Rhodospirillum rubrum ATCC 11170: one gene and its partner. Each later gene encodes a partner of the first gene's protein in a complex. Links are inferred from orthologs where the notes say so. Each region holds a gene or a part of one and is shown in the gene's direction. Other genes may lie near its edges.

Region 1 (15,260 bases):
TTTGCAGCCGGGCGCGGGTGGCGGCCAGGGCCCCCTCGGTCTCCTTGCGCTGGGTGATGTCGCGGATGACGGCGATGAAGATCCGCCGCCCCTCGGTGCGCACCTCGGACAGCGCCAGTTCCAGGGCGAAGGTGGTGCCATCCCGGCGGCGACCGGTCAATTCGCGGGGTCCGGCGCCGATCAGGGCGCCGTCGCCGGTCTCCCTATAGCGCAGCATATGTCTGGTATGCTGGCGCCGATCGGCCTCGGCCATCAGGATTTCAACCCGCCGCCCGATCAACTCGCCGCGATCGGCATAGCCGAAAAACGTGCCGACGGCGGCATTGGCCGATTCGATCACCCCCTGCTCGTTGATGGTGACGATGCCGTCGGCGGCACGATCCATGATCATTTCAAGCCACAGTTCGGCCCGTTTGCGTTCGGTGACATCGACCAGCACGCCGTCCCACAGGATGTCGCCATTGGCCATCGCCCGCGGTTGGGAGGCGCCCGACAACCATTTCACGGCGCCCTCACGGGTAATGGCGCGGAATTCCTCCGAACAGATGGCCAGGGTTTGCGCCGACTGGCGCAGTCGGCGCAGATAGCTTTCGCGATCGGCCCAATGGATGGCGTTCAGACAGCCATCAAGGGCCACGCTCATCTCCGCGGGGTGGTAACCAAGAACGGCATGAACGCCGCTCGACAGGAAGGGATAGGACAACGACCCATCGCGATGGGCCACCCGCTGGAAAATGATCCCGGGCATGCTGGCGGCGAAGCCCCCCAGGCGTTCCTCGGTCTCCAGCCAACTGTCCGCCCTGGGCGACAGATCGCGGATGACGATCGTCGCCAAAGGCCGCCCATGGTCGCCGGTGACGGAGAATCCGGCATGGAGGGCAAGGGGAGGGAGTCCGGGCCGGCGAAGCAGCCGTCCGCCGCCGGGGGCGGGGGGCAGGGCGTCGACCTTTGCCGAGAGGTTTGACGCCATCGCCTCGGCGAAATCCCCGCCGAAAACCACGTCGAGCGAGCGGCCGATCAGATCGTCGCGCCGCCGGTCAAACACCCGCTCGGCGGCGCCGTTAACCACCAGGATTCCGCCGTCGGCATCAAGGGCGATCAAGGCTTCGGATACGGCTTCCGCCGCCGCCGACAAAGTACTGACGATACCGGGCAAGGGGGCGACACCAGAGGTCATGGGGATCCGGTCACACTTGTCGCAGACGGGAACTTGTCCACCAAAAGCGGCGGTTCTTAAGCATTACACGTCTCAGGATAGGCGATGGCGGAAACGGAATCGATGGGTATTTTAGGCTTTTGCCGCTGTCTCGCCGCCTTTAGGCCCCCAGGCGATTGGCGGCGTGAAGACGGGCATAGAGTCCGTCTTTGGCAAGCAGTCCGGCATGATCGCCCGATTCGACCACGGCGCCCTCGGCCATGACATGAATGACGTCGGCCCCGGCGATGGTGCTTAGGCGATGGGCGATGATCAGACAGGTCCGCCCGGCCATCAGCGCCGCCAGCGCGCTCTGCACCAGCCGCTCCGATTCCGTATCGAGGGCGGCGGTCGGTTCGTCAAGCAGCAGGATCGGCGCGTCCTTGAGAAAGGCCCGGGCGATGCAAAGCCGCTGGCGTTGCCCCCCCGACAACCGAACGCCCTGTTCGCCCAGCCGGGTGTCATAGCCATCGGGCAGGGCGGCGATGAAGTCATGGGCGGCGGCGCGGCGGGCGGCGCGTTCGACCTCCTCGGCGCTGGCCTCGGGGCGGCCATAGGCGATATTGGCGCGCACGGTGTCGTCAAAAACCACCACGTCCTGGCTGACCAGACCGATCCTCGCCCACAGCGAGGCGAAGCTTACCGCGCGCACGTCCTGGCCATCGATCAGCACCCGGCCGCGCTGGGGATCATGCAGGCGGGGGATCAGGTTCATCAGCGTCGACTTGCCCGCGCCCGAGGGACCGACCAAAGCCACCACCGTTCCGGCCTCCAGGGTCAGATCGACGCCGCGCAGCGCCGGCGGAGCGGCGGCCGGGCCGGAAGCGTCATCCCCCAGTTCCGGCCCCGGCCCGCCGTCATAGGCGAAGGTCACATCGTCAAAGCGCACGGTTCCCGGACCCGGGCGCAGCGGCGGCGCCCCGGGCGCTTCGGCCACCGCCGGCTTGAGATCGAGCAGGTGGTACATGCGGTCGGCCGCCGCCAAGCCTTCTTGCAAGATGGTGTGCAGATTGGCCAGGCGCTTGGCCGGCTGATAGGCCAGCATCACCGCGCCAAGGAAGGCGGTCAGATCGCCCGGCGTCACCTCGCCGGCCAGAACGCGGGCGCCGCCGTAATAGAGCGCCGCCCCCGCCGCCAGACCGACCACCCCTTCCATGATCGGGGTGACCAAGGCGCGGGTCCATTCGGCCTTGAAGCTTTGGGTCTGCACGGCGGCGATCAGCCGGTGGACGCGGGCGCGCTCCATCTCCTCGGCGCCATAGATCTTGACCATGCGGATACCGCGCAGGGTTTGGGTCAATTGGGCGTTGAGCGAGCCGAGATCGCGCTGGGTTCGCCCGGCGATGCGGCGGATGCGCCGGCCCAGCCTTGCCACCGGCCAAATCGCCAGCGGCAAGGCGATATAGGCCAGCAGCGCCATCTGCCAATCGACCCAGAAGGTATAGGCGACCAGACCGATCAGGGTCATCAGATCGCGGCCCAGGCTGGTCAGGCCGTTGGAAACCGCCAGACGCAGCAGATGCAGATCGACGGTGAAACGGGCGGCCAGGGCGCTGGCCGAATGGGCCAGGAAGAACCCCAGGTCCATTTCGGACAAATGCCGGTAAAGCCGGTTGCGGGCGTCGGACACCGCCGCCAACCCGGCCTTGGCCACCAGCACGACACTAAAGAAGTTCGATACCGCCTTGACGGCGAAAGCCAGCAGAATGCCAAGACCGATGCCCCACAGGGCCTGGGGATCGCTGCCAACGACGATGCCGTCGATCGCCGGCTTGAGCATATGGGCGACGGCGACGGTGGCGGCGGCCAGCACCAGCATCCACATCACCGCCAGGGCGATGGTGCCAAGGTGCGGGCGCACGAAATCCCTGGCCAGCCGGCCGAGAAGCCGGCCGCCGGATGTGGGTTTCAACGGGTCGAGAACGGAGGGGAGCGCCACGTTTCCTGGGAGTCCGAGGGCAAATCGGTCGCGACCTTAGCAGGGCGCGCCCCCCCAAGTCCAGCGATGGGCCCGCCTTGTCGATCGCGATACCGTTTGGATCCGGCCCCTCGGCTATTTTTGACCAAGACAGAAGGATAGGGGCTCGCTACACTGAAACCAAAGAGCGGGTGGCTTGCGGAGGCCTATTGGAGAGATGATCGTGGAGGAGCGCAAGCTGACGCCGATTGAGGACAGCGATATGGATTCGCTGTTCGTTCTTCCTTTGCACCTGATTCCGCTCGAAACCCCGGCGCTCTCGCGGGCGCGGATGATCAAGAACACCCGCCTGCGCAGCGTGGTCGAGATGTTCGAGGATTCCTCGACCGGCAGCGGTCAGGTCGAGGTCAATGATCTGCCCCGGCTGTTTGGCTGGGACCCCGACAAGGGCATCCACCCCGATCTGGCGGTGCTGCGCAAGCTGGCCGGGCTGGAAAGCTATGATGTCTTTTCGCTGCGCATCCTGTTGCGCGAGCATGGCATCGCCGTCAGCCAGCAAGACGCCCTCAAGCTCTCCGATGAAAAGAACAAAGAGCTTACCAGCTATATGACAAAATTCACCTATCCGTTGATCATGCAGATCTACGGCGACGAGAATCTGGTCATCAATGATTTCGACGACGTCATCAAGCTGTTTCGCGACCCCGACCTGCGCAAGGCCAAGCAACGCCTGCAGCAGATGGCCGACAAGCTGGGCATCAGCATGCTTGAGGTCCCGAAGTTCCTCGAGGATTACGGCGACATCTTCTTGTCGCTGTCCTATTACCGCAACTGCCTGGACCGGTTGGCGCCGCTGCTGGAAACCTTCATCAGCGCCATGTACGAGATTCGCGGCAATTACCAGCTTCGCCAGGACCCCAATCTGGTCAAAAGCATCATCATGATGGAAAGCACCATCAACGAGCTGTCTTCGGCGATCACCGGACGCTTCGAGAATTTCGACCGCTCGACCAAGCAGATGTGGGACGAAATCTCCGCCCAGCGCTTCCAGAAGGTCAAACAGCTGATCGAGAACTACCATACCACCATCGGCGGCGTGCTCTGCGGCCTGACGGTGAAGATGAACGCCTGGATCCGCCTGTTCCCCAAGGAAACCTCGGGCGGCCCGGTCAAGCGGGCCGAATTCATCATGAGCGAGATGCGCCAGGGCCTGGAAAACATCCGCCATATCGAAGACAGCGCCCCGATGCTCGCCCAATTGAGCTGACCACCGGCTTGGCCGGGAGGGCGCGGCGGCGGGGCTCTTCCCTTATAGGAAAGAGCCCTTTTGCGTTTGTGCCGCCCAAGACCGCGGGCGAGGACCTCAGGCCGATCGCACACCGTCCAAAAAGCTGGCGACGACGTCCTTGAGACTGGCGGTTTCCTTTTCCAAGGCCTGAGCCGCGGACAGCACCCGCCCCGACGCCGCGCCGGTTTCCCTGGAGGTCTGGGTCATGCCGGCGTTATTGGCCGAAATCTCCTGGGTTCCCTGGGCCGCCTGCTGGGCATTTCGGGCGATTTCGCCCGTCGCCGCCGATTGTTCCTCGACCGCGGCGGCGATCCCCGTTGAAATCTCGTTGATTTCGCCGATGCGGGTTGAAATGCCGTTAATGGCGGTCACCGCTTCCTGGGTGGCCGACTGGACACTGCCGATCTGGGCGGTAATTCCCTCGGTGGCTTTGGCCGTTTGATTGGCCAGGGATTTCACCTCGCCGGCGACCACGGCGAAGCCTTTCCCGGCGTCGCCGGCGCGGGCCGCCTCGATCGTGGCGTTCAGCGCCAGAAGATTGGTCTGGCTGGCGATATCATTGATCAGGCCGATGACGTCACCGATCTTGAGCGAGCTGTCGGCCAGACTAAGAACGATCTTGTTGGTCCGTTCCGCCTCTTCGGAGGCCGCCTTCGATGTCGCGCTCGAGCGTTCGACCTGACGACCGATCTCGACGATGGCATTGGAAAGCTCCTCGGCGGCGCTGGCCACGGTTTGAACATTGGTCGAGGCCTGTTCCGATGCCGCAGCCACGGTCGTGGCCTGTTGGCTAGCCCGTTCCGAATTGCTCTGCATCGTCTGGGCGGTGGCGTTGAGTTCGGTGAGAGCCCCCTCAACCAGCGTCAGCAGGTTTGATATTTTACCGTCGAAATTCGTCGTCAGCGTTTCGATAGTTTGGGCGCGCGCCGTGCGGGCGGCCTGCTCCTTGCGCTGATCCTCCGCCAAACGGTCGGCGCGGATGGCGTTCTCCTTGAACACCTGAACGGCTTCAGCCATGGCGCCGATTTCGTCGCGGCGCCCCCTTGCCGGAATATCGATGCTCTTGTCGCCCTCGGCCAAGCGCTTCATCGCCTCGGTCATCGCCGACACCGGCTTGGCGATCGCCGATCGTAAAATCAAACCCGCTAGCACGGCGATTATGGTGGCGAAGGTCAAGACGAAATAAGTGACGATCTTGGCCGTTTCATAGCTGTCGTCTTGCCGCTGGTTCGCGGCTTTCATTCCCTCGGCGTTCAGTTGGACAAGACTATCCAGGACCGTTTGCATTTTTCCAATAATCACATAGCTTTCGCCCAAGAGAACGGTATTTACTTGGCTTGCATCGCCTTTTTTAGCAAATTCTCGGGCCTTATCGCTTTCTTGAAAGAATGGCTGGAGATATGAAACGAATTCATTATAAATATCAGCTTCTCTTTTACTAGCAAGATACTTCAAATGATTTTTAGAAATTTCCGACAACACCACACGAGTCTTGGTAAGCATCTTATCGGCTCGATCACTTTGATCTGGTGTTCTTGCCGCAGCCAAGGTTTGTTCCCAACGCCGGTATTCAATCAGGGTTTTTTCGATATTATCCAAGCTGGTAATCGTGAGGTGCCAATTATCCGTTATATCGGCTGTTGCATCATCCATATCATTCATCAAGTAAAGCGATATCACGCCACTGAACAAAAATATGAAAATGAGCGTAAAAAACGCACCGGCCAGTTTCATGGGGATTTTTATATTATTGATAACGGACATCATCACGCTTCTCCTTACCCTATAAAGATCATGCACGAACGCCCTTAACCCACCCTCTGGAAACGCGGACAGGCTTTCTCCTTGCCTCCGCGGAGCGGAAACCCCAACCGAAGCCTAACCGAGCACCCGCTGATACGGGGGTCACCACCGGCCCGAACACGACCCTCGCTTTAAGCGAGCCCCTCTTCCTAACAAAGAAATAGGCGGTGAAATTTATACGGTTAGTCGCTGGAAAGATGACAAACCATGAATTTATCTTTAAAAAAGAAAAAACTCTCTTTATTGGAGAATAAACATTCTATATTCCAAGAAAACCATGACGATAAAAGCTTAGAGAATTTTTTGGTTTTGTATTTTTCAAAAAATACTATTGCCAAAAATCCCAAAACAGTTAACTTTCTCTGAAAGAGAAACAAATCTATGCTTTGATTAACTTAGAATGGAAGACTAGCATGGATTCCATAAAAAGCGAGCCCAATGTATAGGGACGCATACTTTTTGTTGGGTTCGGTTGTTTTTGAAAAAATACACACTAATAGGTGTATTTTTCACCGGGGTTTCTCGGCTCTAGCCCTTGCTTCCCTTGAAGCGTTGGCGCTGCCATTCGCAGGCAAGAGGCACCCACCCCCTGGTCCTCTTTGCAAACCGTCGTCGCGCTTTTTGCCAACCAACGACGAAGGGCCCTTCCCTGTGGGGAAGAGCCCTTTGTTTTTGCTTAGGAAACTGGTGCCGTGAAAGGGATTTGAACCCCCGACCTACTGATTACGAATCAGTTGCTCTACCCCTGAGCTACCACGGCTTTGGGACGGCGGACATTAATCCCTCCAATCCGCCCGTGCAAGAGGGGGAACGCGGTTTTTTATCGCCCCGTTGCCCGACGATCGCCCGCCTCCTACACTTAAGAACGCGCGCCCCCCTCTCGCCCCCTTTTCCGGAGACCTCCGCCGATGCCCCAGACCCGCCCCCGGGTGGTCTTGCTTGACCGCGACGGAACGCTCAACGAGGAGGTTCATTATCTGGCCCGCCCCGATCAGTTGGTGCTGATTCCCGGCGCCGTCGCCGGATTGCGCCGGCTTCGCGACCTGGGACTGACCCTGGTGGTGGTCACCAATCAGTCGGGTCTGGAGCGCGGCTATTTCTCGAACGCCGATCTCGAGGCCATTCACCGCCGACTGATCGACATGCTGGCCGCCGAGGGCATCGTTCTGGCCGGGATCTTCGTTTGTCCCCACGGTCCCGATAGCGACTGCGAGTGCCGCAAGCCGAAACCCGGGCTGGTCGACGCGGCGCGCCACGCCCTGGGTTTCGATCCGGCCGAGGCCTTCATGATCGGCGACAAGCAGTCCGACCTGGACCTGGGGCTTGCCGTCGGCGCCCTGCCGATCCTGGTGCGCACCGGCTATGGCCTGGAAACCGAAAGCGCGGGAGCGGCCGGGGCGGCGTTCGTCGCCAGCGATCTGCTTCAAGCCTCGGCCTTCATCGCCGGCCGGCTGGAGCGCGAAAAACCCCGAGGCACCGCCGCCCCCTAAAACGGTGAACGGGGACTCTGGCCCCCGCTCTAAGATGCTGATCGTCACGCAAATCGCCGTCGCCCTCTGGGTCAGAGGGCTCGGTGATTTGTTCTCATCGGCCTATCCCCAGGGACCGCGTCGCGGCGGTTTGGGGGGCGGCGACCCGCTTGGCGGCAGGCGGCTGCGCCGGCGTTTGGCCGGCAAGGCGGCGCGGAGAGGCTGGAACAGCGCCACCCCCCGGCGGCGGAAGGGGACCAGCAGCGCCATGCCGGCGATAAAGCCGCCGATATGGGCCCAAAAGGCCACGCCTTGGTCCGCCGCGCCGAAGGCCGAGGCCAATTGCATCAGGAACCACAGGCCAAGCAGGACGACGGCGGGCAGGCGCAAGGGCAGGACGACGGCCCAGACCAATACCCGCGCCCGCGGATGGAGCAGGATATAGGCACCCATCACCCCGGAGATTGCCCCCGAGGCACCGACCATCGGCACCGTCGATGAACTATCGATCAGCGCATGGGTCAGGGCGGCGATCAGCCCGCAGACCGCGTAAAACGCCAGAAAGCGCAGATGACCCAGGGCGTCTTCGACATTATTGCCAAAGACCCACAAGAACAGCATGTTGCCCAGCAGATGCTGCCAGCCGCCATGCAGGGTCATGCTGGTCAACAGCGTGATCCAGGCCGGAAGGTCGAAGGGCCGGGGGATGCCAAGGCCGTGAAAAAGATCGGCGGGAATCGCCCCGAACATCAGCACGAAGGCCCGCGCCGCCCGCGGCGGCAGACCGCTCTGATAGACGAAGACGGCGAGGCATAAAACAATCAGGCCGATGGTGACCACCGGCCTGATCGTTGTCGGATTATCATCGTGCAGCGGCAGCATCGGCCCGTTTCCTTGCCCTTAGGGGGAGGGAACCATCACCCGCGGGCGTCCCCTTCTCCCTTGGGGAAGGGAGAAGGGGAGAGGAGCCAAGCCGATCAGCTCGCCAGGGCGAGATCGCGTCCGCCGCTCGCCTTGCGTTCGGCGGCGGCGATCGTCCCGAAGGGCGAGCAGGCGGATTCGAGCACGGCCAGGGCGGTCACGCCGTCCTCCTCGACCTCCGGTCCGGCTTCCAGGGCCCGGCGCAGCCATTGGTTGGCGGCCGTGACATCGCCCTTTTCGCCTTCTTCCAGCCGCGCCATCAGGCGGCAGATGGTCGCCGAGGGCACGTCGCGCAGCAGCGGCTCCAGCGACTGCCGGGCTTCCCCCCACAACTGGGCATCGAGGGCCGCTTCGGCGAAGACCCGCCGGCTCATCGGATGCTCGGGATTGGCGCCGGTCAGTTCCTGGGCGTGGCGGACGATCTTGAGCGAATCCTCGCCCGTCCACAGCGCCAGATAGGCCTGGGCCAGAGACGGATGGGGATGCTTGGCCCACAGCGCGATCAGCAGCTGGGCGGCCTTGCGCTGGCGTCCGGTCGCCGCCAATTGGCGGGCAGCGATCAGGGTGGCTTCGCGCGAGGTCGGATCAAGCTCGACCGCCTGCTGGGACAGCCGCAGGGCGTCACCGCCGCGACCGGGCAGTTCGGCGTCGCGGGCCTGGACGGTCAGCAGGGCGGCCTTGACCACCTTGGCATCGTCGCCGGGCTTGAGAACGCCATTCCCCGCCTTGGCGAGGGTCGATTCGGCATCGGCCCACTGGCGGCGCAACAGCTGCAGACGGAACAACGTCGCCGTCGCCCAGGGGGCATCGACGCCGGTCGCCACCGCCTCGCGGACGATGGCATAGGCCTTGTCGAGATCACCGCGCGTCAGGGCGAGATCAAGCAGGCCGCGCCGGCCGCTGGCCTGGGTGCGGGGATTTTCCAGCATCAGACCGTACGCTTTTTCGGCGACGTCGGTTTCCCCGGCGGCGGCGGCCGTATCGGCGGTCAACTGCTGGGTTCCGGCGGCGCCGGGCAACAGACGCTCGGCGTCCTTGAGCAGCTTGCGCGCCAGATGGACGTCACCCCCACGGGCGGCGGCGATGCCTTCGCCCACCGCCAGACTGCCGCGCCGCAGCTTCTTCTCGTTGCGACGACGACGCCACCACTGGGGGATCCCCAGAATGCCGCCGAAGAAGCGCGAGAAGAACAGCAGCAGGCCGATCAGCACCACCAACGTGATCAGCAGCACCATGATCGAGGTTTCGATATGCCACCCCAGCCAGTTCAGGGCGACGATGCCGGGGTGCTCGGCGATCCAAACCGCCCCGATCACCAGAAGTCCCGCAAGCAGGACGAACAACAGGATGCGGAGCATGGGCTTACCCTTCCGTGCCCGGAGTGGCCGGCTCGGTGGCGTTCACCGCGCCGATGCGGGCGAGGGCCTGGGCCGTCAGATCCGACAGCGCGGCTTCGGCCGTCAGCTTGTCCTCGGCCGCCTGCAGCCAGGGCGAAGCGGCCTCGGCGGCGGCCCCGTCCAGACCCTTGAGCGCCGCGACGGCGCCGGCCAGATCGTTTTCGAGAACCAGACGCTCGGCTTCGGCGAGAATGGCCAAGGGCCCTTCGGCGCCGGTGCCCGCGCCCTGATCGACGCGACGGACGGTGACGACGCTGGTCAAGGCCGCAAAGGTCCGCTCAAGCCAAGTATCGCCTTCGGGCGACAGCACGGCCTGGGAAATGGCGCGCGACACGTCGTCGAAGCGGGCGGCGAGGGCGGCGCGGGTGGAAACGCCGGTGGTGGCCAGCGGGGTCAGCGTCTCGATGCCGGGGGCGACATCGGCGCCGTCCTGAACGATGGCGTGAACGCTGCGCAGCTCATCGTCGAAGGCTTCACCCTGGTTGGCCGCCTCGCGCAGCTGGCCAACGGCCAGCAGCAGGGCGAGCGCCGTGTTGCGCCGGGTATTGGCCTGACGGGCGATGCCCTCGACCTCGGTCAGCCGGCCGGCCAAGGCCAGCACGGTGGACGGGGCGACCTGATCGTTCTTGACCTCGGCCAGCTTCTTGTCGAGATCGGCGACCTTGGCGTCAAAGCCGCTGACGCTGTCCTTGGTGGCCTGGAGATCGCCCTGCAGGGCGCTGACCGCGCCGCTGTCAACGCTGGCGCCACCGCTGACCGGCGCCGGAGCGGGCTGGCCGTCAAGGCCGGAAATACGGGCTTCCAGGCTGTTGATGCGGTCGGCGATATCGGCCGGAACGCCGGGGGCCTGGGAGACCTGGGCCCGCAGATCGGCGACGGCGCTTTCGACCGAGGCCAGACGGCCGCCCAAATCATCGACCGAGCCCTTGAGGGCGGCGACTTCCGGGCTGACCGGAGCGCCGGGCAGTTCGGGCAGGTAAACCCGCACGACCTCGGGAACCTCGTTCCGCCACCAGGGGTAGGATCCAGCGGCCCCGGCGGCCACGAGCAGCAGCAAGACGAAATAGGTCAGGGCGTGGCTTTTCTTGGGGGGCTCTTCCTCGGCCTCGGCCTCGGAGGCGCCGGCCTCGCCCGCCGATCCGCCATAGGCGGCATCGGTTTCGTCGGTCTCGACCACGGCCTTCGAGCCACCCCAAGGCTGGCTTTCCGTCTCGACCCGCTCCCCAGCCTGATCCGCCGAGGTTCCCGCCGCGACGGCCGGTTCAACCACGGGCCCGGAGGACGGAGCCCCCGCCGCCACTACGCTGTCGCCGGCCCGTATTTCGGCCGCCTTATCCTCGGGACGGTCCCCATCCTCGGGACGATCTTCTTTGGATCCAGTGGTCATGACCAGGGGTCCCCCTTCTTTGGTCGATTCCAGGTGTTCTGCACGGACCGCGGCGGCTGGCGATCTTCCGACCGAGAGGTCGGCGTCGAACAAGCCGAGAAGCGCGTCCTGAGTCGGTTCGGCCGCCACCCGGACGGCCCCGAGCGGGAGCCCCTCCAAGGCGTCGGCGACGGCCGGGCTGAGCGCGTAGACGGTGACATCGGTCATCGCCGAAAGCAGATCCGCCTTATGGACCAACCCGGCGAAGGTCCTGGCGGTGCGTGGAGAAAACAGGAAAACCGCCGGCATCGATCGTTCGACGAAAGCGGTTTTCAACTCTTTGGAAAAAGCCGCGGCCGGCCGCGCCTCGTAAAGGCGCTCCCGGCGAACGGTAAACCCGTGGGCGCCCAGGCTGCCCGCCAGATCGCCGGCGACGTTGGTTCCCGAGATGTGAACCAGCGGTCCGGCGTCGGGACTGGCCTGGGCGAGGATCAGCGAGGCCAGAGCCCGCACATCGCCCCCCGCGATGCGCACGTCGGGAAAGCCATAGGCCGAGGCCACCGTGCCGGTGGTCTCGCCAACGGCATAGACCGGCAGCCGCCGCAGGGCATTGCGATCGGCGAAGGCGCGAACGCCGTTGGCGCTGGTGAAAACCAGCGCCTGGGCGTCCGTCAGATCAAGGCCGGGAGCCGCGGCCGGCAGAATGATCAGTAAGGGTTCAAGAAAAACGTCGGCACCCCGCGCGCGCAAGAGCGCGCCGATGCGATCGGCGTCTTCCAAAGGACGTGTAATAAGTGCGCGCATGCCCGGGCCGGTCCGCCTTGAGCCGTTGACACTGTCACAAAGCGCCGACCTGGAAGAACCCCGGGCCGGCTTTCGCAAGAAGCTCCGCCCCGGCATCGTCCCCAAGGGCGATTCCGTCGGCGGCAAGACCTTCCCGCGTGGTTTGGTGAATCACCTTACCATCGGTACGGATGATCATGCCACGGAAGAACACCGTTCCGCTAGGGTCCTCCACGCGTTTTAGGCGAGCCAGCCCACCGATCGGCGTCCGGCAACTGCCATCGAGCCGGGTCAGGAAGGCCCGTTCGATCTCAACGCAAAGTTGGGTGGCCCGGTGATTGAGCGGGGCCAGCCAGCGATGGGCGGTCTCGTCGCCGGCGCGACAGGTGACGCCGACGGCGCCCTGGGCGACGGCGGGCAGCATCTCGTCGATCTCGAGCACCGAGCTGGCCTTATCGGCCATGCCCAGGCGGTTGAGGCCGGCGATGGCCAGCATGGTGGCATCGGCCTCGCCGCGGGCGAGTTTGTCCAGCCGGGTCTGGACATTGCCGCGGAAGGATATCACCTTGATGTCGGGACGCATGGCCAGGATCTGGGCACCGCGCCGCAGGGAGGCGGTACCGACCACCGACCCTTCGGGCAGATCGGCCAGCCGGGCGTGATCGCGGCCGAGGAAGGCGTCGCGCACATCCTCGCGTTCCAGCATACAGGGCAGAACGATGCCATCGGGCAGATAGGTCGGCACGTCCTTCATGGAATGGACGGCGATATCGATGGTGCCGGCAAGCATGGCATCATCGATTTCGCGGGTGAACAGGCCCTTGCCGCCAAGCTCGGACAGCGGCCGATCAAGGATGGCGTCGCCGGTTGTCTTGATGACTTCGATGGTCACGGCCCCGGGCTCGCCGAGGTCGGGATTGGCCGCGATCAGCAGATCACGGACCTGATGGGTCTGGGCAAGCGCCAGGGGACTCCCCCGCGTGCCGATTCTGAGTTTGGATTTCTCTATAGCGGTCATCATGCTGCTTGTTGTAAGGGCTTGGATCGCCGTTTGAAAGAGGCAAGTGTAAGAGGCAATGAGCATGCCCTTTCGCGTTCTCGGAATCGAGACAAGTTGTGACGAAACCGCCGCCGCGGTGGTCGAACCGGCCGCCGACGGGCGCGGTGGGCGAATTATGGCCGAAGCACTCCTCTCCCAGGTTGAGGAGCACCGCCCCTATGGCGGGGTCGTGCCCGAAATCGCCGCGCGCTCACACCTTGACCACGTGGACTCCCTGGTGATCCGCGCCCTTGGCGAGGCCGGGCTGACGGTTCACGACATCGACGCCGTCGCCGCCACCGGCGGACCCGGGCTGATCGGCGGGGTGATCGTCGGCGTGATGACGGCCAAGGCCATCGCCCAGGTGGCGGGCAAGCCGTTCATCGCCGTCAACCATCTGGAAGGCCACGCCCTGACCGTGCGGATGACCGCCGGCATCGATTTCCCCTATCTGCTGCTTCTGGCCTCGGGCGGGCATTGCCAGCTTCTGGCGGTCGAGGGGGTGGGGCGGGCCAAGCGCCTGGGCACCACCATCGACGACGCCGCCGGCGAGGCCTTCGACAAGGTGGCCAAGATGCTGGGCCTGGGTTATCCGGGCGGACCGGCGGTGGAGCGGGCGGCCCGGCGCGGCGATCCCCGGCGCTTTCGCCTGCCGCGCCCCCTGCTCGACCGCCCGGGCTGCGACCTGTCTTTCTCGGGGCTGAAGACCGCCGTGCGCCAGACCGTGGAAAAGCTGCCGCCCGGGCCGTTGAGCGAGGGCGATATCGCCGATCTCTGCGCCAGTTTCCAGGCCGCCGTCGCCGACTGTCTGGCCGACCGCTGCCGGGTGGCCGCCGGGATCTTCAGCGCCCGCCATGGCCGTGGCCGGCCGCTGGTGGTGGCCGGCGGCGTGGCGGCCAACGCCAGCTTGCGCGCCGCCCTGACCGAGGTCGCCCGCCAAGCCGATATGACCTTCGTCGCCCCGCCCTTGGCGCTGTGCACCGACAACGCGGCGATGATCGCCTGGGTCGGCGTCGAGCGCCTGCGCCTGGGGCTGGTCGACACCATGGACTTCAAACCCCGCCCGCGCTGGCCGCTCGACCCCGACGCGCCCAAGGCGGCCGGAGCCGGAGGCGTAAAAGCTTAATAACATGCCGGAGGCGTGAAGGCGTAAAGACGCGCCGGAGGCGGGGAAGGGAAGGAGGCGGCGATGGTCAAGCCCGGTTTATACGAACGGGATTTCTATGCCTGGACTCGGGAACAGGCGGCCTTGCTTCGCTCCGGACAGCTTTCCAGCGCCGATATCGACCATATCGCCGAGGAAATCGAAAGCATGGGACGGGCCGAGAAGCGCGAACTGGTCGCCCGTCTGGCGGTCTTGTTGCTCCATTTGCTAAAATGGCAGTTTCAGCCGACGCACCGGGGGGCCTCCTGGCGGCTCTCGATCGCCAATACCCGCGATGAGCTTGCCGATCTTTTGGCGGACAATCCCAGCCTGACCGCCCAGATCGACGCCGCCGTTGGGTCGGCCTATCGCCGCGCCCGGCGTCAGGCCGCCGCCGAGACGGGCTATGGCGAAAGCGCCTTCCCCGACCTATGCCCCTATCGGCTGGCGGAGATGATGGACGGCGATTTCTGGCCCGACCAAAGCTAGATCAAACTCCGCCGACCGCGCGTCCCGCTTGCGGGACCCGGGGCAAATGGGTGATAACCCCGGGTCATGAACCAGATCATCGATCATATCGCCGTCATCGGCGGCGGCGCCTGGGGCACCGCGCTTGCCCAGACCTCGCGGCGCGCCGGCCGGCGGGTAACCTTGTGGGCCCGCGAGCCCGAGGTCGCCCGGGCGATCAACGCCACCCACGAGAACCCGGACTTCCTGCCCGGCGTCAGCCTTGATCCCGGCCTTCACGCCACCGCCGATCTGGCCGAGGCCCTGCGCGGCGCCGAGGCCGTGCTGGTGGTCTGCCCGGCCCAGGCCCTGCGCCCGGTGCTGACCACCGCCCGCCCGCTCTGGCCGGGGCGGGCGCCGATGGTGATCTGCGCCAAGGGCGTCGAGCAGGGAAGCGGGGCGCGGATGTCGGAAGTGGCCACCGCCGTTC
Region 2 (14,975 bases), 150 kb from region 1 along the record:
TGGAATTGATCAACGCCACGGAACACGTCATGGGAAAGCAGGAGAACATCGCCGCGGTCTGTATCGGCCCGGAGGACGACATGGAGGAGCGGCGCCAGGACATCTTGCGCTGCATCGACAAGGTCGATACCGGCGACGGGACCATCCTGCTGACCGACATGTTCGGCGGCACCCCGTCCAATCTGGCGATTTCGGTCATGGAAAAGGCCAAGATCGAAGTGATCGCCGGGGTCAATCTGCCGATGCTGATCCGCTTGGCCACCGTGCGCGACACCCAGTCGCTGCAAGACGCCGCGACCAGCGCCCAGGAGGCCGGCCGCAAATACATCAACGTCGCCTCGCGGCTGCTGACCCAGAATCCCTAAGCGGACGCCTTATCGGCGAGGATGGGGCTGATCCCCCGCGCCTCCGCGACCATATATCCAAAGGACGCGATGGGAATCGCGACCAAAAGGGCTTGCGGGGAAAACCGTCACTCGCCTTTGCGCTCGCCCAGGACCCTGATCGCGAAGCGAATCATCATGGCGCTCTCTTCCAGAGTGCCGGGGGATTTGCTCTAAAAGAACGCGCCAAAAGGGGCGACTTCCCGCTAGAACGGAAGCGCCGGCCCCCCCCTTCCGATCATGCGGGGCCCTTCTCGAGGAAACTTTGGGAGCATGACTTTGCCCACGACCGTCCAGGAGTCCGTCGACGGCGCCATCGCCCGCGACGCCACCATCGTCAATCGGCGCGGCCTGCACGCCCGGGCGGCGGCGAAATTCGTCAAGACCGCCGAAACCTTCAAGGCCGAGGTCACCGTCACCAATCGCGGACAAGCGGTGTCGGGGCGCTCGATCATGGGGCTGATGATGTTGGCCGCCGGACCGGGGACCACCATCTCGCTCTCCGCGATTGGCGAGGACGCCGATACCGCGCTGGAGGCGCTGTGCGCCCTGATCGCGGACGGGTTCCATGAAGAGTGACGCGCCAAGCGACCGTCCGTCCGTCGATCGCCCGCCGACCCTGCCGCCGCGGGCCTTGCGGCTGAGCGGTTTGGGCGTCGGGCCGGGGATCTGCGTCGGCACCGTCCATCTCCATGAAATCGGCTCGGTTCCCGTTCCCGAATACAAAATCCCCGCCGCCCGCGTCGAAGACGAATGCGCCCGGCTGGCCGAAGCGGCCGAACAGGGCAGCCGTCAGCTTGGCATGCTGCGCGGCCGGGCCCGCGAGTTGCCGGGCGGCGCCGGCGAGGAACTGGGCTATCTGCTTGACGCCTATCAGAACATGCTCAAGGGCTCGCGGCTGCTGCGCGGCGTCGAGTCCCGCATCATCAACGAAAAGATCAATGCCGAAGCGGCCATCCGCAACGAGATGGACGCCATGGCCGACGTCTTCTCGGCCATGCAAGACAGCTATCTGGCCTCGCGCATCGAGGATGTGAAGGATGTCGGCTGGCGGCTGATCCGGGTGCTGACCAAGGCCGCCTATCGCCCCTTCACCTTGCTGCCGCGCAACGCCGTGATCGTCGCGGGCGAACTCAGCCCGGCCGACACCGCCCTGCTTGATCCCAAGCAGGTGGCCGGCATGGCGCTGTCAAGCGGCGGCGCCGATTCCCACACCGCGATCATGGCCCGTTCCCTGGGCCTGCCCGCCGTGCTCGCCATCGCCGATCTGATGCGCCATGTGCGCTCGGGCGATATCATCTGCCTGGACGGTCGCACCGGCGAGGTGGTGATCGATCCCGACCGCGAGACCCTGGCCGATTTTCGCAAGCGCCGCGCCGATTTCCTGCGCGGCCGGCGCAATCTGGGGCGGCTGCGCGATTTGCCGGCCGAAACCCGCGATGGCGCCCGGGTGCGGCTGATGGCCAATGTCGAGCTTCCCGCCGAGGTTGAAAGCGCCCGCCAGTCGGGGGCCGAGGGCATCGGCCTGCTGCGCAGCGAATTCATGTTCATGAACCGCACCGTCCTGCCCGACGAGGAGGAGCAGTATCATTTCCTGCGGGGCATGGTCGCGGGCATGGCCGGTCGGCCGGTCACCGTGCGCACGCTCGATGTCGGCGGCGACAAGTTGAGCGATGCCCTGGGCCTGCGCGACTGCGCCAATCCGGCGCTTGGCCTGCGCGCCATCCGCCTGTCGCTCAGCCGCCCCGAATTGCTCGAGATCCAGCTCGCCGCCATCTTGCGGGCCGGCGTCCACGGGCCGGTGCGTATTTTGCTGCCGATGATCAGCACGGTCGAGGAGCTTGACGCGGTGCGGGAGATCCACGCCAAGGTGGTGGCGCGGCTGCGCCAGCGCGGCGTTCCCTTGCCCGAGCCCCTGCCGCCGCTTGGCGTGATGATCGAGGTTCCGGGCGCGGCGCTGTCGGCCGACGCCCTGGCGTGGCGCTGCGATTTCTTCGCCATCGGCACCAACGACCTGACCCAATACACCCTGGCCATCGACCGCTCCGACGAATCGGTCGCCCATCTTTACAACCCCCTGCATCCCGCCGTGCTGCGGCTGATCCAATTCACCGTGGAAGCCGCCGAGCGCGCCGGCATTCCGGTCTCGGTCTGTGGCGAGATGGCCGGCGATCCGCGGCTGGCGGCGGTTCTGGTCGGCCTGGGCGTGACCGAGTTGTCGATGTCGGCGGCCAATATCCCGCGGGTCAAACAAAACATCCGCCGGCTGTCGATGATCGATGTCGCCCGCCAGATCCAGGCGATCATGGCGATCAACGACGCGCCGCGAATCGCCGCCCTGGCCGATGCCCTGCTGATCGAAAGCGACCGCGTCAGCGAAAAATTGGCCTGAGGGAGACTTTCGCCCTCGGCTAAAATCTACTTGATAAGGATATAAAGATATCTTTATATTCCCGCCGCCGCCCTCGCATGCGGCCCCTTCCCTATTGCGGAGAGCAGCAATGAGCTTCACCGATTATGTGGTCACGGACATTTCCCTGGCGGACTGGGGTCGCAAGGAGATCGACATCGCCGAAAGCGAAATGCCCGGGCTGATGGCGACGCGGGCCGAATACGCCAAGGCCCAGCCGCTCAAGGGCGCGCGGGTCGCCGGCTCGCTGCATATGACCATCCAGACGGCGGTGCTGATCGAGACCCTGGTGGCGCTGGGCGCCGATGTCCGCTGGGCCTCGTGTAACATCTATTCGACCCAGGACCACGCCGCCGCCGCCATCGCCGCCGCCGGCATCCCGGTTTTCGCCCGCAAGGGGGAAGGCCTGGAGGATTATTGGGACTACACCCATAAGATCTTCGAATGGGCCGATGGCGGCACGCCGAACATGATCCTTGATGACGGCGGCGACGCCACCTTGCTCATCCACCTCGGCGCCCGCGCCGAAAAGGACGCTTCGCTGCTCGACAATCCGACCAGCGAAGAAGAGGAAGTGCTTTACGCCGCGATCAAGGCCCGTTTGGCGGCCAAGCCCGGCTGGTATTCCACCGTTCTCGCCGCGATCAAGGGCGTGACCGAGGAGACCACCACCGGCGTTCACCGGCTTTACGAGATGGAGAAGGCCGGGACCCTGCCGTTCCCGGCGATCAACGTCAACGACTCGGTGACCAAGTCGAAGTTCGACAACAAATACGGCTGCCGCGAATCCCTGGTCGACGGCATCCGCCGCGCCACCGACGTGATGATGGCGGGCAAGGTCGCCGTGGTCGCCGGCTATGGCGATGTCGGCAAGGGCTCGTCGGAATCGCTGCGCAGCTCCGGCTGCCGGGTGCTGGTGACCGAGGTCGATCCGATCTGCGCCCTGCAGGCGGCCATGGAGGGCTTCGAGGTGGTGACCATGGAGGACGCCGCGCCGCGCGGCGATATCTTCGTGACCACCACCGGCAATATCGACGTCATCACCCTTGATCACATGCGGGCGATGAAGGATCGGGCGATCGTTTGCAACATCGGCCATTTCGATAACGAGATCCAGGTCGCCGCCCTCAAGAACCTCACCTGGAACAACGTCAAGCCGCAGGTCGACGAGATCACCTTCCCCGATGGTCACCGCATCATCCTGCTCGCCCAGGGCCGGCTGGTGAACCTGGGGTGCGCCACCGGCCACCCCAGCTTCGTCATGAGCGCCTCGTTCACCAATCAGACCCTGGCCCAGATCGAGCTGTTCGCCAATAACGCCGATGGCAAATACGCCAACCGCGTTTACGTGCTGCCCAAGCATCTCGATGAGAAGGTGGCCCGCCTGCATCTGGAAAAGCTTGGCGTGCGCTTGTCCACCCTGTCGCCCAAGCAGGCCGCCTATATCGGCGTGACGCCCCAGGGCCCGTTCAAGGGCGAGGCCTACCGCTACTAGGACCTCATACGGCTCCGGGCCTTTTTTCGCCCGACTCCGCTTGGCTGACGGCCCCTTCCGCAAGGAAGGGGCCGTTGGCGCTTTCGCCGGCGGGGGAGATCGGCGGGGCGCCGCGCCCTCGTCCGAAGCCGCTTGCATTTTCCGTAACGCCCGGCCACGCTTCCCGCCCTTTTCCCGCTTCGGCGATGGCCCCTTCCCATGTTTTCGGACCCCTCCTTCGCCGATTCCGTTCTGCCGACCCAGATCGGAACCCTCATCGTCCTGGTCGCCGGGACGGTCGCCGTCCTGATGGGCGGGCTGGCCCTGCGCTGGCGCTCGGCTTGGCTGCGCAGCCTGGAGAGCCGCCATCAGGCCGAATACGAAGCCGAGGCCCTGCGCGAGATCCTGGCCACCGCCAGCGATGGCTATTACCTGTGGGCGCTTGACGGGCCGTTGCGTGGACGCGAGTTCTGTTCGCGCCGGCTGGCGGTGCTGTTGCGCCTGCCCTCGGGCGTCAATGCCGAGCTGAAGGAAATCATCGGCGTTTTCGCCGAAGGCGACGCCCAGGCCCTCGAAGGCATGATCGCCGTGCTGCGCCGCGAGGGCCGGGGCTTCGTTCTTGACCTTTTGCTCGCCGCCAGCGGTCGGCGGGTGCGCACCGTCGGCATCCGCGCCAACGCCGGCGACGGCCACGCCCTGGCCGATCTGCTGTGGATGCGCGACGTGACCGAGGAAACCCGGGTTGGCGATGTGCAAGGCCGCCGCGCCCAGGCCCTGCAGGCCGAACGCGACCGCCTGCGCGCCGTGGTCGACGCCCTGCCGGCGCCGATCTGGACCCGCGACGACAGTCTGGCCATTGGCGATGGCAATACGGCGCTGGCCCGGGCCCTTGACCTGGGGTCGGCCGGCGATGCCTTGACGGCGCGCCGCGAACTCGCCCCCGGGGCCACCGGTCAGGAAATGCGCGCCCTGGCGGCGCGTAGCCGGGCGGCCGGACGCCCGGCCCGCGCCCGCTTCCACGCCGTGCTCGACGGCGAGCGCAAGCTGCTGGAAATCACCGAGACGCCCTTGTCCGAGGGACCCTTGCGCGGTCACACGGTTGGCATCGCCCAGGACATCACGCCGATCGAAGAGGTTGAAAGCCGCCTGGAGCGCGAGACCGAGGCCCATGCCGAGGTGCTTGAGCGCCTGGGCTCGGCCATCGCCATCTTCGGCGGCGATACCCGCTTGTCGTTCCACAACGCCGCCTTCGCCAGCCTGTGGGGGCTCGAGTCCGATTGGCTCAACGGCGAGCCGTCCTATGGCGATTTCCTTGAACGCCAGCGCGAAAACCGCCGCCTGCCCGAGGTCGCCGATTTCCCGGCCTATAAGGCCGGCGAACTGGGCTATTTCACCAAGCTTCTGCGCCCGCGCGAAGACATCTTGCACCTGCCCGACGGCGCCACTCTGCGCCGGGTGATCGCCCCCCATCCGCTGGGCGGGCTGATCACCACCTTCGAGGATGTCACCGACAGTCTGGCCCTGGAACGCTCCTACAACCAGCTGACCGCCGTGCAGCGCGAGACCATCGACCACCTGCACGAGGCGGTCGCCGTCTTTGGCGCCAATGGCCGGCTGCGCCTGTCCAATCCGGCCTTCTCCCAGCTGTGGAGCGGCGCCGGTACCGACAGCGAGCCCCAGGCCGCCGCCCTGCTTGACGACATGGAGGCGGCGATGATCGCCGATGGCGCCTGGGAAACCTTCCGCCGCCGGCTCTGCGTTCGCGACGAAAGCGCCGGTCCGCGCAACGGCCGGCTGGTGCGCCGCGACGGCCGCCATCTTGATTACGCCACCGTGCCGCTGCCCGATGGCGGGTTGTTGCTGTCGATCCTCGACATCACCGACCGGGTGCGGGTGGAACAGGCCTTGAGCGAACGCACCGAGGCCCTGCGCGCCGCCGATATGATGAAAAGCGAATTCATCGCCAATGTGTCTTATGAATTGCGCACGCCGCTGACCACCATCTCGGGCTTTTCCGAGATCCTGTCGGGGGCCTATTACGGCGAGCTCAATACCCGTCAGCGCGAATACGCCGAGGTGATCACCGAAACCTCGCGCCAAGTGGTGCGGTTGATCGACGAGATCACCGATCTGGTCAGCATGCAGGCCGGCAAGCTGGCCCTGGAACTTGACGCCTTCGACATCCACGCCGCCCTGGCCGCCGTGCTGGCCCTGGGCCGCGAATCGGCGCGGCGCCGGGGCGTCACCTTGAATTTCGACTGCCCGCCCGATGCCGGCTGGATGGTCGCTGACGAAACCCGCATCAAGCAGATCCTCTTCCACCTGATGTCGAACGCCATCACCGGCACCGACGCCGGCGGTCAGGTGACCCTGGCCGTGCAACGCGAGGACACCCCCGACGGCGGCACCATGGTGTTCACCGTCGCCGATACCGGACGCGGCATGGACGAGATCTTGCAAACCCGCGCCTTTGAAAGCTTCGCCAAGGGCCCGCGCGCCGATGGCGCCGGCCTGGGGCTGGCCCTGGTGCGCCGCTTCGTCGAACTCCACGGCGGCGCCGTCGATTTGGTCAGCGTGCCCGGCGAAGGCACCACCGTCACCGTCCGCATCCCCACCTCGGGCTGAGGGCGGCGGCGTGAAGCGGCGGCGGCCGCCGCCCTCCTTTTAAAAGGGGTCAGATGCGGTAATGGGCCTTGGCCAGGAGTCTAGCCAGGCAAGGTGGCCATCCCCGAAGATGGTGTTGAAGAACCACGGGGTCCGAAGCGATCGGCCCCAAGCATCGACGGGGATAGCCATGGACTACTATGCCGGCATCGACGTTTCATTGGAACTGAGCAGCGTGTGCATCGTGAACCAGGATGGCAAGATCTTTCGGGAAGTGAAGGTGGCGAGCGATCCGGAAGCGCTGATTGGCCTGTTCGGCGGGCTTGGTGTGACGCTGAGCCGGATCGGCCTGGAAGCCGGACCGTTATCGCAGTGGCTGCACGCCGGACTGACGGCTGGCGGATACGATGTGGTTCTTTTGGAAACCCGTCATGTCAAAGCCGGACTGTCGGCGATGACGGTGAAGACCGACCGCAAGGATGCGCGTGGCATCGCCCATTTGCTGCGGATGGGGTGGTTCCGTCCGGTGCATTGCAAAACCAACTCGGCCCAGGAAATCCGGGTGCTGCTGGTGGGGCGCAAGCTTCTGCAAAGCAAGATGGGAGACCTCGAGCAAGGCATTCGCGGCCTGCTGCGCGGCTTCGGCCTCAAAGTCGGGGTCATTAGCAAGGGGCGGTTCGCCGCCCGCATCCGCGAATTGGTGGCCGGGCAAGCCATGTTGGAAACGGTCGCCGAGCCGATGCTGCGCGCCCGCGATGCCTTGCGTGCGGAATTCACCCTTCTGCATCGCCAGATTTTGGCGATTGTGCGAAGGGACGACCTCTGCCGCCGCCTGATGACGGTGCCGGGCGTCGGCCCCCTGGTGGCGCTTACCTTCAAAAGCGGGATTGATGATCCCAGTCGCTTTACCTCGTCAAAGACGGTCGGCGCCCATTTCGGGTTGACCCCGAAGAAATATCAATCGGGCGAAACCGACATTACCGGAGGCATCACCCGCACCGGCGATGCCATGGTACGGATGGCGCTCTATGAGGCGGCGCAGGTGCTGCTAACCAGATCCCAGCGCTTCTCAAGCTTGAAGCGCTGGGCCTTGGAGGTCGCCAAGCGACGCGGCATGAAGCGGGCCAAGGTGGCCCTGGCCCGCAAGTTGGCCACGGTGCTCCATCGCATGTGGATCGATGGCAGCGACTTCCGTTGGGGGAAGGAGATCACCTCGGCGTAAAAGGAAATAGCTTTCAGGTGGGACTGAACGGTTCCGCCTTCCGAGGTCCCGTCGCCGGGACGCGGAGTCCGTTGAAGCCGCAAAGGGAGTTGTGCCCTGGAGCACGCGGGTCAGATCGGCTCACGGATTCCCTCTGATAGCATGGTGTGGCGGCCACGTGCCGACCACGGACGGAAGCGTGAGACGGCGACGAGACAACTCTCGGGGGTTGACACCAGAAGGCCCATTACGGAAGACCCCCTTTTCTCCGCGCCCCGCTAACTTCCCCGCCCCTTCCCCGCGAAAAAATCTCCCCGTCGGCCTTGCATCAGACTGTGTTTCGATATATCTATAATTTCGTTATATCGAAACACTATCGAGGACATCACTATGAGACATCTTTTCACCCATCCCCTGGGCCAACGCTTTGGCCGGGGGCCGATCGGGCGGGCTTTTGAGGGGTTGGCCCGGCATGGCCATGGCTTTGGCCATGGCGGCGAGGGCGGGCATCGCGGCGGTGGGCGGGGCGGACGGGGCGGCTCGATGGGGCGCTTCTTTGATCACGGCGATCTGCGCTTCGTCATTCTCGGCCTGATTGCCGACAAGCCCAGCCATGGCTATGAACTGATCAAAGCCATCGAAGACCGGGTCGGCGGCGCCTATAGCCCAAGCCCCGGGGTGATCTACCCCACCCTGACCCTGCTTGACGAATTGGGTTATGTGACGGTCAGCACCGAAACCGGCCCGCGCAAGCTTTATGCGATCACCGATGAGGGCTTGGCCTTCCTCGAGGCCAATCGTGATACCGTCACCGCGGTTTTCGCCCGCATGGACGAGGCCGGCGAACGCCGGGGCGGCGGGACGGCGCCGCAGATCGTCCGCGCCATAGAAAACCTCAAGCTGACCGTTCGCCTGCGCTTGGATCGCGGGCCGCTGTCCGAAGCCGAGACTGAGACCATCGCCAAGGCCCTGGACGACGCGGCGGCGACCATCGAACGGAGCTGAAGGGACACGGCGCGATGGAAACACCCGACGAGATCACCGCGCTCCGGACCCTGCTGGCCGAAGCGCTTGATCGCCTTGCCGGCCCGCCGCCGCCCGCCGCCGAAGCCGCCCCGGCGACGGCGAGCTTTCGCTGGCGCCAAAACCGCCGGGGCCCCTGGCGCAGCGAGGGGGACGACGGCTCGGCCGCCGGCCCTTGAGCGACGCCCCCCTTAAGCGCCGCCGTTACGCGGGAATGCCGGGTACGCCAGTCGTGGTCGAATGCTCGAAATGCAGGGCCTCGCCGGGGCGGCAGTCATGGAAGGCGTTGTGGGCGGCGGCCGAGGCTTCGGCGAAACCGGTCAAGATCAGCTTGAGCTTGCCCGGATAGCTCGCCACATCGCCCACCGCATAGATCCCCGGGCGGGCGGTGCGGCAGGTCGCCTGGGTCACCGGGATGGTCTGGCGCTCCACCCCCAGGCCCCACTCGGCGATCGGCCCCAGATTGGCCGCCAGCCCGAAGAAGGGCAGCAGAACATCGGCGTCCAGCTGGCGCTCCGCGCCATCGAGATCGGCCACGGTCACCGACTCCAAACGCCCCTCGGTGCCGCCAAGCGCCTTCAACTGATACGGAATGACCAGATCGATCTTGCCCTCGGCCGCCAGTTGGTCAAGGCGGGCGGCGCTTTCCGGGGCGCAGCGGAATTTGGGGCGGCGATGGACGACATGAACCCGCTCGGCCACATCCGAGAGCGAGATCGCCCAATCCACCGCCGAATCGCCGCCGCCGGCGATCACCACCTTGCGGCCACGGAAGGCCTCGCGTTTGGACACCATATAAAAGACGCTGGTGCCTTCGAAGGCTTCCAGCCGATCAAGCGGCGGCCGGTTGGGACCAAAGGCCCCGGCCCCGGCGGCGATGATCACCGCCGCCGCTTCGAGCACCACGCCGCGCGAGGTGGTCAGGCGCCACGCCGCCGGCTCGGCGCCCGCCACCGCCTCCAGGGCGATCACCTGCTGAGAAAGGTGGAACTCGGGCGTGAACGGCGCGACTTGTTCAAGCAGGCGGTCGATCAACTCGCCGGCCGGAATCGAGGGAAACCCCGGAACGTCGTAGATCGGCTTTTCGGGATAAAGCGCCGTCAACTGGCCGCCCGGCGCCTCCAGCGCATCGACCACATGGCAGCGCAGCTTCAGCATGCCACATTGGAAGACCGCCGAAAGCCCGACCGGGCCGGCGCCGATGACGACGACATCGGTACGAAGGGGAGTGCTCTGCGACATGGCGGGAAATCCGGCTGGGGGGAGGAAAAAACCATCGGCCGAGGTGTACGGCGAGCGACCCCACCGGCGCAAGCCCGCAGCGATCCGTTGCGGGCCGGCGGTTGGGCGAGTAAAACCGCCCCCATGAGCGAGCTGAGCCTTTTCCTGCCCGACCCCTCCGCCACCGATCGCCTGGGCGCCGCCCTGGCGCGGCTGGTGCGGGGCGGCGATGTTCTGGCACTGATCGGCGATCTGGGGGCGGGTAAATCCGCCCTGGCTCGCGCCCTGATCCGCGCCCTGACCACGCCCGACGAAGAGGTGCCCAGCCCGACCTTCACCCTGGTCCAGACCTATGATCCGGCCGATGGGGCGAAGCCGATGATCTGGCATTTCGATCTGTATCGCCTGGACGACCCCGAGGAGGCCCTGGCCCTGGCCATCGAGGACGCCTTCGCCGAAGGCATCAGCCTGATCGAATGGCCCGACCGCTTGGGCGCCCTGCTGCCCGCCGATCGCCTGGATATCCGCCTTGGCCCGGACGCCAGCGGAGCGGGGCGGATCGCCACTTTGAGCGAACGCGGCCGATGGGCCGGACGCTTGCCCGCCGAACCCGCCTTTTTTCTGGATCCGCCGCCGCGATGACCTCCCTTATACCGCTTCGTTCCCCCGCCCCTTCCGCCCCCGGCCTTTCCGCCAGCGACCGCGCCGCCGCCCTGGAGCGGTTGCTGGCCGCCAGCGGCTGGGATAAGGCCGGGCGCCGCCTGCTGGCCGGGGATGCCAGCTTCCGCCGCTATGACCGCCTGACGCGCGATAGCGGCGCAACCGCCGTGCTGATGGACGCGCCGCCGCCGCTGGAAGATGTCCGCCCCTTCCTTGGCATCGCCCGCCACCTCACAAACCTTGGCTTCTCGGCCCCCGAGGTGCTGGCCGCCGACGAGACCGCCGGCTTCGTGCTGCTTGAAGACCTCGGCGAGGGCACCTATACCCGCCTGCTCGGCCAGGGCCACGACGAGACGGCCCTTTATGCCCTGGCGATCGATGTTCTGGCCGAGCTTCACACCAAAACCCGGGCGCGGGGCCTGCCCGCCGACCTGCCGGCCTATGACGACGCCAGGATGCTGGCCGAACCGCTGCTGTTCGCCCAATGGACCGTGCCGGCGTTGCTGGGCCAAGCCCTGGACGGCGCGACGCTCGAGGCCTTCCGCTGCCATCTGGCCGAGGTTCTGCCGGTGGCGCGTGGGGTTGACCAAACGCTGGTCCTGCGTGATTTCCATGTGGACAACCTGCTGCTGCTGCCCGGGCGGACGGGACAAGCGCGTTGCGGTCTGCTGGATTTCCAAGACGCGGTGGCCGGGCCGCTGACCTATGATCTGATGAGCCTGCTTGAGGACGCCCGCCGCGATATCGATCCTACGTTGATGACGGCGATGACCGGGCGTTATCTCGACCATTTCCCTGGGCTTGACCGCGAGGCCTTCGCCGCCAGTTGGGCGGTGCTCGCCGCCTTGCGCCATCTCAAGGTCATCGGCATCTTCACCCGCCTTGCCCATCGCGATGGCAAACCCGGCTATCTGGTCCATATTCCCCGGCTGTGGCGGCTGCTCGAGCGCTCCCTGGCCCATCCGGCCCTGGCCCCGCTCGCCCGGTGGCTTGATCACGCCGTTCCCAAGGACGCGCGCCGCGTGCCCGATCCCCACCCGCTTTCCCGCCCGCTCGCCTGAGGGCGCGGGCTTTTTTAAGATAACGAAGGTACCTCAAGATGGCAGCCGATCCGGCTTCTGCCCCCGTTCTCCTCCATCCCCGACGCGCCATGGTCCTGGCCGCCGGTCTTGGCCTGCGCATGCGTCCGCTGACCGAAACCATGCCCAAGCCGCTGGTGGCGATCCACGACAAGCCGCTGATCGACTGGGCCCTTGACCATCTGGCCACCGCCGGGGTCGAGGAGGCGGTGGTCAACCTCCACCACCTGCCCGAAATGCTCGAAGCCCATCTGCAAGGCCGAGCCACGCCGCGCATCCACTTCAGCGACGAGACCGGTCAGCGCCTGGAAACCGGCGGCGGCGTGCGCAAGGCCCTGCCCCATCTGGGCGACGACCCTTTCTATGTGCTGAATTCCGATGTTCTGTGGCTGAACGGCACCATTCCGGCCCTTGACCGGCTGGCCGCCGCCTGGGACCCCGAGACCATGGACGCCTTGCTGCTGCTCCATCCGCTGGCCGCCGCCCATGGCTATGAGGGCCTGGGCGATTTCGACCTTGATCCCTTGGGTCGGCCGACGCGCCGCGCCGAGATGCACATGGCGCCGTTCATTTTCACCGGCGTGCAGATCCTCCACCCCCGGCTGTTTGACGATGCGCCCGAGGGCCCGTTCTCGCTGAACGTCCTTTATGACCGGGCGCTGTCGGAAGACCGGCTGGCCGCCATCGTTCACGATGGGGAATGGTACCATGTCGGTACCCCCCAGGCCCTGGTCCATACCGAAACCATCCTGGGTCAGCACAGCTCGATGAGCGACCAGTAACATCCTGGGCGGGTGGCCGACGCGGCGCGCCTCTGCTATCGTTCGCCCCCGCCCAGGAGATCCCATGCGCCCCGACGCCGTCCAAACCATTCCCGCCGGACTGCCCTTCCTCGACACCCTGGCGGCGGGCATCGTGGACCGACTGGGCGACCGGACGGCCGATCCGCTGGCCGCCACCCGCGTCACCGTGCTGTTGCCGACGCGGCGCGCCTGCCGGGCCCTGCGCGAGGCCTTCCTGAGGATCGAGGGCGGCAAGGCCGCCCTGCTGCCGCGCATCCTGCCTTTGGGCGATCTTGAAGAAGACGAATCGGCCGGGGCCGGACTGGCCGATGGCGCTCTCCGCCCAACCCTCGACTTCGCGCCGCCCATCGCGCCGCTCGAACGTCAGGTGCTGCTGGCGCGGCTGATCCTCGCCCGCGATAGCGCCAAGGCCACGGCGGGCGGCGATAGCGCCATGACCCCGGCCCAGGCGCTGCGCCTCGCCCAGGATCTGGCCGGGCTGCTCGATCTGGCGCAGACCGAACACATCGACCTGTCCACCGTCGCCGCCCTGGTTCCCCAAACCTCGCCGCTGGCCGAGCACTGGCAACTCACCCTTGATTTCCTCGCCCTGCTGACCTCGGTTTGGCCGGGATTGCTGGCCGCCCACCACGCCCTTGATCCCGCCGACCATCGCAACAAGGTGCTCGACGCCCAAGCCGCCGCCTGGGCCGCCCATCCGCCGGCCGGCCCGGTGATCGCCGCCGGCTCCACCGGATCGGTCCCGGCCACCGCCGCCCTGCTCGCCACCATCGCCCATCTGCCCCAGGGGCTGGTGGTGTTGCCCGGCCTTGACATCGGGCTTGATGACGAAAGCTGGGAGGCCTTGGAAGACAGCCATCCCCAGGCCGGCATGAAACGCCTGCTCGACACCCTGGGCCTGTCGCGCCAGGCCGTGAGGTTTTTTTCCGAAACCCCGCCCCGGGGCGCGATCGCCGCGCCACCGGCCCGTGCGCTTTTGGTGCGCGAGGCCCTGCGCCCGGCCGCCACCACCGATCGCTGGCGACGGCTGCGCGAGAGCGGTCCCTCGGGCGGGGAGGCCTTCGCCCGGGCACTTGACGGGGTCACCCTGGTGCGCGCCGCCGGCCCGCGCGAGGAAGCCGCCGCCATCGCCGTGATGATGCGCGGCGCCTTGGAAACCCCTGGGCGCACCGCCGCCCTGATCACCCCCGATCGCGCCCTGGCCCGCCGGGTCGCCGCCGCCCTTGGCCGCTGGGGATTGCGCGTCGATGACAGCGCCGGCCGGCCGCTGTCGCAAACCCCCGTCGGCGCCTTCCTGCGGCTGGCCGCCCAGGCGGTGGCCGATGGCCTGGGGCCGGTCGCCCTGTTGTCGCTGCTTCAGCATCCCTTGGCGGCTGGCGGCGAGGATCCGGTGGTCTTTCGCGCCCGCCTGCGCCTGCTCGACCGCGAGGTCCTGCGCGGCCCGCGTCCCGACCCCGGGGTGGCTGGGCTCGCTCAGGCGATCAAGGCCGCCGATGATCCGGACATGGAGCGCCACCTTGGCGGTTGGCTGGAGCGGCTTGAAGCTTTGGCCGGGCCGTTCTGCACCCTGATGGACAGCGACGAGCCGGTCGACGTCGCCGCGCTCATCGATGCCCATATGCGCTTTTGCGAAGGGCTGGCCGAGGCCCGCGAGGGTGGCGTGGAAAAGCCCGGCGCCACCCGGCTGTGGGCTGGTGACGATGGCGAGGCCGCCGCCCTGCTTGGCGCCGATCTGACCGAAGCCGCCCCCTCGCTGGGCGCCATCGCGCCCCGCCACTACCCGGCCCTGCTTGATGCCCTGATGGACGGGCGGGCGGTGCGGCCCAAGCGCGATCTTCATTCGCGGCTGTTCCTGTGGGGACCGCTGGAAGCCCGCTTGCAGCGCGCCGATCTGCTGATCCTGGGCGGGCTGAACGAGGGCGGTTGGCCGGCCGCCGTCGATACCGGCCCGTGGATGAGCCGGCCGATGCTCGATCAGATCGGCCTGCCCCAGCCCGAGCGCCGCATCGGCTTAGCCGCCCACGACGTTTCCCAGGCGCTCTGCGCCCCCGAGGTGGCGATCACCCGGGCCCTGCGCGTCGAGGGCACGCCGACCGTGCCTTCGCGCTGGCTGACCC

Evidence for each region.
Region 2: the proteins of tsaD (region 1) and tsaE are in contact, whole or in part, in a crystal structure (PDB 6N9A), measured with the Thermotoga maritima proteins. The link is inferred for Rhodospirillum rubrum ATCC 11170 from one-to-one orthologs. Residues at the interface, in WP_004082750.1 of Thermotoga maritima: Cys10, Asp11, Arg49, His50, Leu82, Gly84, Gly135, Gly136, Glu154, Thr155, Leu156, Asp157, Asp158, Ser159, Glu162, Asp165, Lys166, Arg169, Leu170, Tyr175, Lys213, Thr214, Leu217, Tyr218, Gln221, Arg222, Asn324; in WP_004082108.1 of Thermotoga maritima: Leu37, Gly38, Lys46, Lys57, Val59, Lys60, Ser61, Thr63, Phe64, Thr65, Leu66, Met67, Val69, Pro71, Tyr82, Arg83, Leu84, Asp86, Asp88, Phe89, Asp93, Ile128, Asp130, Glu131, Arg134.

The regions. Positions count from the first base shown.
Region 1 is NC_007643.1:4,101,150-4,116,409, forward strand. Bases 12,273-15,260 are described here. They hold tsaD (tRNA (adenosine(37)-N6)-threonylcarbamoyltransferase complex transferase subunit TsaD), read left to right. Parts: upstream 12,273-13,216; coding sequence 13,217-14,305; downstream 14,306-15,260. Other genes in these bases: hemC (hydroxymethylbilane synthase), read right to left, coding at 12,273-13,161; RRU_RS18445 (DUF29 domain-containing protein), read left to right, coding at 14,369-14,812; RRU_RS18450 (NAD(P)H-dependent glycerol-3-phosphate dehydrogenase), read left to right, coding at 14,879-15,260. Also shown: RRU_RS18390 (sensor domain-containing protein), read right to left, coding at 1-1,177; RRU_RS18395 (ABC transporter ATP-binding protein), read right to left, coding at 1,317-3,134; RRU_RS18400 (hypothetical protein), read left to right, coding at 3,331-4,380; RRU_RS18405 (methyl-accepting chemotaxis protein), read right to left, coding at 4,477-6,168; RRU_RS18415 (D-glycero-alpha-D-manno-heptose-1,7-bisphosphate 7-phosphatase), read left to right, coding at 7,113-7,694; RRU_RS18420 (rhomboid family intramembrane serine protease), read right to left, coding at 7,797-8,555; RRU_RS18425 (heme biosynthesis protein HemY), read right to left, coding at 8,651-9,952; RRU_RS18430 (uroporphyrinogen-III synthase), read right to left, coding at 9,957-12,161; more of hemC, read right to left, coding at 12,196-12,272.
Region 2 is NC_007643.1:3,956,815-3,971,789, reverse strand. What follows is about bases 9,507-12,209. They hold tsaE (tRNA (adenosine(37)-N6)-threonylcarbamoyltransferase complex ATPase subunit type 1 TsaE), read left to right. Parts: upstream 9,507-10,460; coding sequence 10,461-10,958; downstream 10,959-12,209. Other genes in these bases: RRU_RS17755 (nucleotidyltransferase family protein), read left to right, coding at 12,076-12,209; RRU_RS17760 (aminoglycoside phosphotransferase family protein), read left to right, coding at 10,955-12,037; RRU_RS17770 (NAD(P)/FAD-dependent oxidoreductase), read right to left, coding at 9,507-10,337. Outside these bases: RRU_RS17810 (PTS sugar transporter subunit IIA), read left to right, coding at 1-365; RRU_RS17805 (HPr family phosphocarrier protein), read left to right, coding at 657-962; ptsP (phosphoenolpyruvate--protein phosphotransferase), read left to right, coding at 952-2,775; ahcY (adenosylhomocysteinase), read left to right, coding at 2,885-4,288; RRU_RS17790 (PAS domain-containing sensor histidine kinase), read left to right, coding at 4,487-6,892; RRU_RS17785 (IS110-like element ISRhru3 family transposase), read left to right, coding at 7,062-8,093; RRU_RS17780 (PadR family transcriptional regulator), read left to right, coding at 8,463-9,077; RRU_RS17775 (hypothetical protein), read left to right, coding at 9,092-9,274; more of RRU_RS17770, read right to left, coding at 9,300-9,506; more of RRU_RS17755, read left to right, coding at 12,210-12,837; double-strand break repair protein AddB, read left to right, coding at 12,902-14,975. UniProt on the Escherichia coli protein: Required for the formation of a threonylcarbamoyl group on adenosine at position 37 (t(6)A37) in tRNAs that read codons beginning with adenine.